3 regions of the Rouxiella sp. T17 genome follow, and region 2 is predicted to be linked to each of the others. Evidence: predicted binding sites of a transcription regulator. Region 2 holds the regulator's gene; each other region holds the start of a gene.

Region 1 (3,283 bases), on a different contig from region 2:
CTTACCTGCGCTGACCCTCGCCGGAACGCTTATTGCCGTGCTGATTTTTGCGCAAGTAAGACCCTATTCTTTCGTCGAATCAATGGTCGTCGCGAGCGGTTTTGGCTGGTTTTCACTGTCTGGTCCGATGGTAAAATCATTGGTCTCACCCGAAATGGGCGCAATGGCCTTTATGACCGATTTTTTCAGAGAGATGTTTAGCATTATTTTTCTCTATTTTCTGGGTAAAAGGCAGCCACAAAGCGCGATTGGCATATCTGGAGCGGCAGCGCTTGATTTAGCGCTGCCGTTTATTAAACAAAACTGTCACGAGGAATATATCAAACACGCCATTATCAGCGGCTTTGTGCTGTCTCTGCTGGCGCCCCTGTTTATCGCCTTCTCCGTTTCTTTACTTTAGAAAACAGAGAGAAACAGCTTAAAGCTTCACTTTCATTAAATCTTTAAAACGTGTGGTATAAGCCGGTGACAACATCTCGCGCTTCATTTCCCAGGATTTTTCTATGCCCTGTCCGGCAAACCAGACGCGGGCGTCGCTGTCGCTGTGTATTTTGTCGAGCGCGGCCATAAGTTTTTCACTGTTGGCGCGCGGCGGATTCTCATTAAAAAGAGTGAGTTGAGCCACGCCCTGACTGTAAAAGTCGCCGAGCATCACGCCGCATTTTTGAAACCGATGCCCTTCCTGCCAGACGGCGTCCAGGCATTTTGTCGCGGCGGCAATAATGTCTCGCGTATCCTGAGTCGGTGTTTCGACGCGCGTTGAAGCCGTATTACCGTAGTAAACTTCACCGGGTGTAAAGGGGCTTGTTTTAACGAAGGCGGAAATATGGCGACAATATTGATGCTCTTTGCGCAGCTTTACAGCCGCTCGAGAGGCGTGTGAACAGATGGCTTCACGCATCAGCTGGTATTGAGAAACGCGATCGCCAAACGATCGCGAGCAAACAATCTGCTGCTTGGTCGGCGCCATTTCTTCCATTTCCAGACAGGGCTCGCCACGCAGTTCGCGCACCGTGCGTTCAAGCACGACGCTAAAATGTTTGCGGATAAGCTCGGTAGGCGCATCGGCGAGCTGGAGCGCGGTGGTAATTCCCATCGCCTCAAGCCGTTTTCCTATTCTGCGACCTACGCCCCACACATCCTGCACGTTCACCAGCGCCATTAGTTTTCGTTGACGAGCCAACAACGAGATGTCGACGACACCTTCCGCCTTAGTCCACTTTTTCGCCGCGTGGTTAGCCAGCTTGGCCAGCGTCTTGGTCGGACCAATCCCGACCCCCATCGTTAGGCCAGTCCATTTATAGACCTTTTCTTTTACTTCGCGGCCAAAATCTTCGAGATTCTGACAGTTACTGACGCCGGTCAAATTCAGAAAGGCTTCATCAATAGAATAGATCTCGACGGCGGGCGAAATGTCCTCAAGTATGGTCATGACACGATGCGACATATTGGCGTACAGCGCGTAATTGCTGCTAAAAATCACCACATTTTTCTGTTCACATTCGCGGCGTATTTTAAAGAACGGCGCCCCCATTGGAATGCCGAGCTGCTTGGCTTCTTTGCTACGCGCAATGACGCAACCGTCGTTGTTCGAGAGAACTACCACCGGACGCCCTTTCAAATCCGGCCTGAAGACAGTTTCGCAGCTGGCATAAAATGAATTTACGTCAGCAAGCGCGAACATTATTGAAAACCGTTAATGCTGAAAGTCACCACGCCGAAAATTTCGAGTTCGTCGCCGCCGTCGTGAAGGAGTATGGGAGGAAAGTTGGGATTCATTGATTCGAGCTTAACTATGGGATGGGTGCAGAGACGTTTAACGGTGTATTCGCCGGCTATCGAGGCAATAATAATATCGCCGTGTTTGGGCTGAAGGCTGCGATCGACCACCAGCATCGAACCTTCGTAAATACCGGCATCTATCATTGATAGCCCCGTCGCCATCACAAAATAGGTTGCTGCGGGATGAGAAATGCACAATCTGTTTAAATCTATATCTTTTTCAATATAGTCCTGCGCAGGGCTGGGAAAGCCCGCAGGCACTCTATCTTGAAAAAGAGGAATCGTAAGCTTAATAGGCGAAATCGCCGGGCGTGAAAGAATCATAATAGGCCTCCATGTTATACTGGTTATTTATACAGTATAAGCATGGCGCGCTGATTTTGTGAAGGGTGGCGCCGCGTAAGGTTTATCGTCGAACCTAGGCTAAAGGGCTAATGAAAAAGAGGAAAGGTAAGATTATTCACTAAATGGCCTGGCAAATAGCGTAAAAGGCTAAGTCGCGGCACCTTATTGAAAGAAAAGATATTTAATAGATTTAAAAGGCGGAATATTGAGAACGGATGGCGGGTTATAAAGCAAAACGCTAAGAATTTTTTTACCTCTTAATAAGGGTTATTGAGATAAAAAAATTCTATCAGGATGATGCGCTTATCGGCGCGTTCGGCTTATTCGTGTACAACTAACGTAAAACCTTCGGCCTCTTGCGGCTCGACAAAGTAACGCGAGATGACAGCAAACTGCTCATCGGTGGCCGAAAAATCATGCTCACCCGCCTCATTTCTGGTGTGCAAACGCGCTTTGCAGACTTCATCCGCGACGTTTAAATAATGCAGGCGATTATCGGCACCCGTGGCCGTAATAATACTCATCATCCATTCCCGACTCGCCAGCGTATTGGCTGGAAAATCCAGCACGATGGAAATCCCCGCCGTCAACAGCGTAATCAGATGCGGTTTCATGGCATTTTTGAGTTTTTCGGCACAGCGCGCATAGTCAGCGACCGAATGCATTTCGTCACTATAAAGCTGCGACAACCAACGATCTTCGCTGATAATAATCGTCCCCGCCTGCGTCGCTAACTGCGCCGCCAAAGTGGATTTTCCGGAGGCTATTTTCCCGCACAGCAAGTGCAAGATAGGCGCGGCCGGAATTGTCGGATCGTTAACGATATCTACCATAAAAGCTGATCTCCATAACGTGTTTGTTTAGATATCGACTATAGCCTGTTGTCGCGTTTGACGCTTAATTAATGCTTTTTATTAATATAAAGAAAGTCATCGTGGCCTCAAGATTTACCCTAAATACCTCATCAACAAAATTGCTTTTATTAATCTTTAATAATTACAGACGACTTTTTCTTGATGTACATCAATTATTCTGGGGGCTGCTCCAGTAGATTTATATACTTAACTGTATATGAGGTTTTTATTTTAACAAATTAAAATGGATACATCTTCGCATCATTAGATGTTAAAAGAAAAATTGCAGAGAGTGCTGACAA
Region 2 (3,283 bases):
ACTTTGAGCAGCTGGCTTTTATCCTTCGCGCCAAACGCCTGGCCGGAATGCGCCTCGACCGCGTAAGCAAAGCCGTCCAGCGCAAACGCCGTGAAGGTCAGCAAATTCATTAATACGGCATTTACCGCCACAGTTTGGCTACCTAAACGCGCACCGATCACCGTTAGCGACGCAAAGCACAGCTGGATGAGCAGCGAACGCAGCATGATGTCGCGGTTTAGAGCAAAGAGTTTACGCAGATTGCCGCGCCACGCCTGTTTCAACATCAGCCAGGTGATGCCGCGCCTTCTCATAACAATCGAAACCAGCCACAGGCCGAGCACCAGCGTGGCATATTCTGAACAGACCGTCGCGACCGCAGCGCCTTTCACATTCCAGCCAAGATCAACGACCAGCCACAAATCTAGAATCACGTTAAGCATGTTTCCGGCGATCAGCATAATGACCGGCGCACGCACATATTGAATGCCCAGCAACCAGCCCAGAATCACCAGATTCGCCAAAGAGGCCGGCGCGCTATACCAGCGAATAGACAAGAAAATCTGCGCCTGTTGCAACACGGCCTGACTGCCGCCCACAATCTGTAAAGCGAGCGAAATCAAAGGGTGGCGAAACAGGAAGATCAGCGCCCCGGCAATCAGCGCCAATAAAAAAGGCTGCACGAAAGCGCGGGCTAGCCGAACATTATCTTGTGCGCCGAGCGCCTGCGCGGTTAAACCTGTGGTACTCATGCGCAGGAAAAGCAGCAGCATAAACAGGAAGCTGGTTACCATGGCACCCACCGCGACGCCGCCGAGATAGTCGGGGCTGTCGAGATGGCCGATGACGGCAGTATCGACCAGTCCTAATAGCGGCACGGTAATATTGGAGAAAATCATCGGGAGAGCCAGCAACCACAGCGCTTTGTCGGTCGGGCTTAGAAAGGTGCTTTTTATTTTATGAAGTAGGGGCATGTTATTTTCTAAATCAAGGACAGGCTAGAAAATGCAGACATGAAAGGCGGCGCTCAATAAATGGGTGTCGATCCCAACTTAAGCAGCAACGCTTTTAAAGTAAAGCCAGACTTAACACGCAATGACTTAACACGTCATCATTTAACGCGTAATGACGTAACGCGTAATCCTTAACGTGTGACAAGGATGCAGCATGACGACATAGAAGAGCCGTCACGCTCGATTGCAGCTAATAAAAACTAGGACCAGTCGCCGTTACGAATTACGCCTACGGCCAAGCCTTCAATGCTGAAGCTCTGCTCGCGCAGGTCGACAACGATTGGCTCGAAGTCACTGTTTTCAGGCAGCAGCTGAATAATATTGCCCTGCTTTTTGAGACGTTTTACTGTCACTTCGTCGTCGATACGCGCAACCACAACCTGACCATTACGGGCATCCTGGGTTTTGTGGACAGCCAGCAGATCGCCGTCGAGAATACCGATATCACGCATCGACATGCCGCTGACGCGCAGCAGGAAGTCGGCGTTAGGTTTGAACATTGCAGGATCGACCTGATAATGCGCTTCGATGTGCTGAGTCGCGAGCAAAGGCTCACCGGCAGCAACACGGCCAATTAGCGGCAAACCGTCTTCTTCTTCCATTAACAGGCGAATACCGCGTGACGCACCGGAAACAATCTCGATGACGTTCTTGCGCGCCAGAGCTTTCAAATGCTCTTCTGCCGCGTTGGGAGAACGGAACCCGAGTCGGGTAGCAATTTCTGCACGCGTTGGCGGCATACCGGTGGTGGCGATATGATCGCGAATAAGGTCATAGACCTCTTGTTGTCTAGCTGTAAGTGCTTTCATGTCGCCCCCTGTTTGTTTATACAGTCTAGCTGTGAGTATATACAGGTAAAGCTGGAATGAAAACCAGAGAGTACACAAAAAACAAACATTAAGCGGCTTTTAAATATTCAATATTCTTTTGCCGTCACTTTCGCCAACTTTTGCCGTAACTCTAGCGCCAGTGCGGCACGAGGATCGTTAACCAGGTAAAAAGTGCAAATAAAATGGCGATCAGCACGGCGGCGGAGCCCATGTCTTTCGCCCTGCCCGAAAGGGTGTGAAATTCTGGCCCGATTCGGTCAATGGCGGCTTCTATGGCGCTGTTCAATAATTCAACCACCAGCACCAAAATCAGTGATCCGATCATTAAAATACGCTCGATGCTGCTCACATCAAGGTAAAATGCCAGTAAGATGGCGGGAATGACGACCACGGCTTCCTGTCGAAAGGCGGCTTCGTGCTTCCAGGCCGAGGTTAATCCTTTTAAAGAATATCCGGCAGCCTTGTAAATTCGGGTGAGTCCGGTGACCTGATTTGTCATTATATTTTGCGTCTTAAAGTGATTTTCAGGCATTTTAGCCTGAATCGGTTGTCCTATCACCACAGATCTCATACCGGCTTTCTGGTATCCTTGCCGCGAATTGCTAACAAGAGGCTTCACATTTTTTATGTCAGGATGGCGTAGACTTTATTATACCTTACTGAATTTACCGCTAAAAATGCTGGTAAGCAGCAAGGTCATTCCTACAGATCCGGTGACGGAAATGCGTTTGGACCCAACGCGCCCGATTCTGTATGTTTTGCCTTATAACTCCAAGGCCGACCTTCTGACGCTGCGGGCCCAGTGCCTGGCGCAGAATCTGCCCGACCCTCTCATTCCGCTGGAAATCGACGGCGTGCAGCTGCCGAGCCACGTTTTCATCGGTGAAGGGCCGCGCGTCTTCCCTTATTACCAGCATCAGCAGGAATCGGTAAAGCTGTTCCACGATTATCTCGATCTGCATCGCAATAATCCAAATCTCGACATTCAGATGCTGCCGGTGTCTGTTATGTTTGGCCGTGCTCCGGGTCGTGAAGGTCAAGACACGCCACATTTGCGCGTGCTGAACGGCGTCCAGAAGTTCTTCGCGGTGCTCTGGCTGGGGCGCGACAGCTTTGTGCGTTTCTCCAACACCGTTTCTCTGCGCGATATGGCGACCCAGCACGGCACGGATAAAACCATCGCCCACAAGCTTGCTCGCGTCGCGCGGATGCACTTCTCGCGTCAACGTCACGCCGCTGTCGGGCCTCGTCTGCCGGTGCGTCAAGACCTGTTCAACAAGCTACTGGCCTCGAAAGCCATTGAAAAAGCGGTTGAAGATGAAGCGCGAACCAAAAAGATCTCTTACGACAAGGCGCAGCAGAACGCGATAGCGCTGATGGAAGAAATTGCCGCCGACTTCAACTATGAAGCCGTGCGCCTCTCCGACCGCGTGCTGAGCTGGACCTGGAACCGTCTTTATA
Region 3 (3,283 bases), on a different contig from region 2:
GCCTTTTTCGATGCCGGTAATCAAAACCGGTTTCAGGTTGGCGCGCGCCGCGTAGACTGCCGCCGTATAACCTGCGGGGCCAGAGCCTAAAATCAATAACTTACTGTGTTTTACTGTACCCATGAGAATGAATCTCCGTTGTGGCAAACTTCATGATGTTAGCGATTGTAGGGAAAACTGACGCGTAAAAAAAGCATACTCAGATGTTGTTAGCGATTTGTCTGATAGTTTTTACCGGAAATCGCCTGTAAAAATGTTTTCCGATTAAGTTTCTGTGTTGGCTTTTGTTATTGTTCATTCTGAAAAGGCAGCAAAAAAGGGCGTGACGGGAATTTTACCCAACATGTTCTTCTGATTTTGCTTCTTTTACTTTGACAATCCGCTGTGCATTTGCGAAAACATCTAGGGAAGAAGAAATTAAACGCCAGTAGACGTTTTAAAATCACACAATGTGCTACCGCTTTATCCGTTTACGTCGCACGTTGTATGTTTTTTAAACGTCATCAACCCATGTTTTAGGTTTTGTTTAGCCTAATTAGTTACTTGGCGTTATTTCTTTTTCGACTCCGCTCTAAAATTCGTTTCCTTTTGACAGGGGTAAGACGTCTTGAGATGAGTCATGACAAGCTATAAAAAACAGGTCATCGCTTAGGATAAGCCCTTATACATTGAAGTTGGTTAGGGTATGGCAAGTGCAGGGAAGGACATCAGAGAGATAATAATAATGGTAGATAACAAGAAACGTCCGGGAAAAGATCTCGACCGTATTGACCGTAACATTCTTAATGAGCTGCAAAAGGATGGCCGGATCTCTAACGTCGAACTTTCCAAACGTGTAGGTTTGTCGCCTACACCATGTCTGGAGCGCGTTCGTCGTCTCGAACGTCAAAACTTCATTCATGGCTACACTGCGTTGCTTAATCCACATTATCTGGATGCATCGTTGTTGGTGTTCGTTGAGATTACCCTCAACCGTGGCGCACCGGATGTGTTTGAGCAATTCAATGCAGCAGTACAAAAATTAGAAGATATTCAGGAGTGTCACCTGGTTTCCGGCGACTTCGACTATTTGTTGAAAACGCGTGTACCGGATATGTCTGCTTACCGTAAACTGCTGGGCGAAACGCTGCTTCGTTTGCCAGGCGTTAACGACACCCGTACCTACGTGGTCATGGAAGAAGTGAAACAGACTAACCGCCTGGTAATTAAGACCCGGTAAGCAAAAGGTTCTGGTGCAAAACCTAAATTATTTCGCTACACTCCTGTTTATTCATACAGCTCTGGCGCCGGGGTTTGTTCCCGGCGCTATCGCTATTTCAGTTCACAGGAACCTGGAGAGCCTTTCTTGAGCCAGGAATATACAGAAGACAAAGACGTTACCCTGAGAAAACTAAGCGGAAGCCGCCGAATTCTGGAAGCTGTGCTGGTGGTGGTAGCGGTGTTCGCCATTTATTTGATGGCGGCATTACTCAGTTTTAATCCATCCGATCCAAGCTGGTCGCAGACCTCTTGGCACGGGCCTATCCATAATTTGGGTGGCGGTGTTGGTGCCTGGATGGCCGATACGCTGTTCTTTATATTTGGGGTGCTGGCTTACGCCATACCTCCTATCATGATTTGCCTTTGCTGGGCCTCTTTCCGCCAGCGAGACAGTCAGGATTACATCGATTATTTCACCCTTTCGCTACGTCTCATTGGCACGTTGGCGCTCATTATCACGTCTTGTGGTTTAGCTTCGCTTAACATCGACGACCTTTATTACTTCGCTTCCGGCGGCGTGATAGGCAGTCTGCTGGGCACCGCCATGACGCCGTGGTTCAACAACATAGGCGCAACACTGGTGTTGCTCTGCGTCTGGGCAGCGGGTCTTACCCTGTTTACGGGCTGGTCCTGGCTGACTATCGCCGAGAAAATTGGCGGCGTTGTACTGGGTGCGACAACCTTTATGACCAACCGTTCTCGCCGTGATGACGACTACGATTACGAACATGAAGACGATTACGATGAAGCACACGACGACACGCTGTTAAAAAATCAGCCGCGTGCCGACGACGCGCATACGCCAGCCTCACCGGCGCAGGTTGCCGCAGCAGGCGCGGTCACGATTTCGGCCGCTGCAATGGGTGACGATGATGACGACGTGCTGTTCTCTGCGCCTTCGGTAGGTCAGGGGGCACAAGTTCAGTCTGCTGTTCAACCAGCAAATGAGCCGCCAGCCGCGCCAGTTAACGCGCCAACGGTGGATGCCCAGCAGCCAGCGTTGGCCGACTCGGTTTCGCCGGCGTCCGTTGCGCACGTTGAAGCTCAGCCGCAATCGCCTGCCGCGTCGCAATTTGGCGAACCGCAACCTTCTGTGCAGCTGCATAAAGAAGCGTTTGATTCCGCCACGCCTCAGCTTTATGCGACCGAGTCTGAGTCGACTCCGCCGCTTTATAACTTTGAAATCCCTGAAGAAACCCCAGCGCCGCGCCACGTTCAGCCCTCGTCGGAAGGCAGTTCTCGCCGGCATGACGAGCCGCAGATGGGCGACTGGAATCAGGTTTCCGAGCCGCACCACGATCGCTCGCCGTTTGAATTCACTGCGCCACCGGATGCTGCCAGTATTGCTGCTACGGCTGCATTGGCAACGGGGTTGGCACAGGCGGGCAAGGCTTCTGCCGACGCTGCCAATACCTTTATGCCCGCTTTTAGCGCCGTCAGTGATGACAATCCGCAGATCAAAAAAGGCTTTGGTCCCGAGCTGCCGCGCCCTAATCCGGTCAAGCTGCCTACGCGCCGCGAAATGGCTTCTTATGGCATCAAATTGCCTTCTCAGCGCATTGCCGAGCAGCAGGAGCAGGAAGCCGCACGTCTGGCGCGAGAAGCGCAGAATCAGCCGCCGGTTGCCACTTCTGTTGAAGATGAAGAGGAGCAGCAGCAGGCCTTGCTGCGTCAGGCTTGGGTTGATCAACAGAATCAGCGCTACGGCGAAAATACCGAAACTCATGCTGTAGAAACCCAATCTGGGGCAATCGAGCCGGTTGAAGATGATGAAGAGGCGCTGATGCAGGCGCAGCTTCGTCAGGCCTTTGCCGAGCGCGAGCAGGCGCGTTATCACGCTGCGCCCGTGCCAGAAGTGACGCCGCAGGTGCAGCAGCCGAGTGTTCAGGCCGCAGCGTCCGCTGCGATTCACCAGACTATCAGCACGCACGACGCCTTCAACTTCTCGCCGATGGCCGATTTGATTGATGATACGCCGGTTGAGCCGTTGTTTACGCTGTCGCCACAGGTTGAAGCTTCTACG

The links. The regulator LexA, encoded in region 2, represses DNA repair genes until DNA is damaged. The targets are predictions, from matches to a motif close to TNCTGTATGTACATACAGNA.
Region 1: a site for LexA is predicted at 2,124-2,143, ahead of umuD (translesion error-prone DNA polymerase V autoproteolytic subunit). Genes of this name have one in related genera too.
Region 3: a site for LexA is predicted at 1,261-1,280, ahead of SC206_RS11470 (DNA translocase FtsK 4TM domain-containing protein). Genes of this name have one in related genera too.

Annotation. Positions count from the first base shown of each region.
Region 1 covers NZ_JAWUEA010000037.1:151,243-154,525, reverse strand. The annotation lists gene SC206_RS15990 (lysine exporter LysO family protein) at 1-400, shown strand, start outside; gene umuC (translesion error-prone DNA polymerase V subunit UmuC) at 419-1,684, opposite strand; gene umuD (translesion error-prone DNA polymerase V autoproteolytic subunit) at 1,684-2,106, opposite strand; gene SC206_RS15975 (AAA family ATPase) at 2,448-2,960, opposite strand.
Region 2 covers NZ_JAWUEA010000013.1:24,794-28,076, reverse strand. The annotation lists gene dinF (MATE family efflux transporter DinF) at 1-953, opposite strand, end outside; gene lexA (transcriptional repressor LexA) at 1,193-1,801, opposite strand; gene SC206_RS04220 (diacylglycerol kinase) at 1,953-2,321, opposite strand; gene plsB (glycerol-3-phosphate 1-O-acyltransferase PlsB) at 2,449-3,283, shown strand, end outside.
Region 3 covers NZ_JAWUEA010000031.1:88,975-92,257, reverse strand. The annotation lists gene trxB (thioredoxin-disulfide reductase) at 1-123, opposite strand, end outside; gene lrp (leucine-responsive transcriptional regulator Lrp) at 725-1,219, shown strand; gene SC206_RS11470 (DNA translocase FtsK 4TM domain-containing protein) at 1,346-3,283, shown strand, end outside.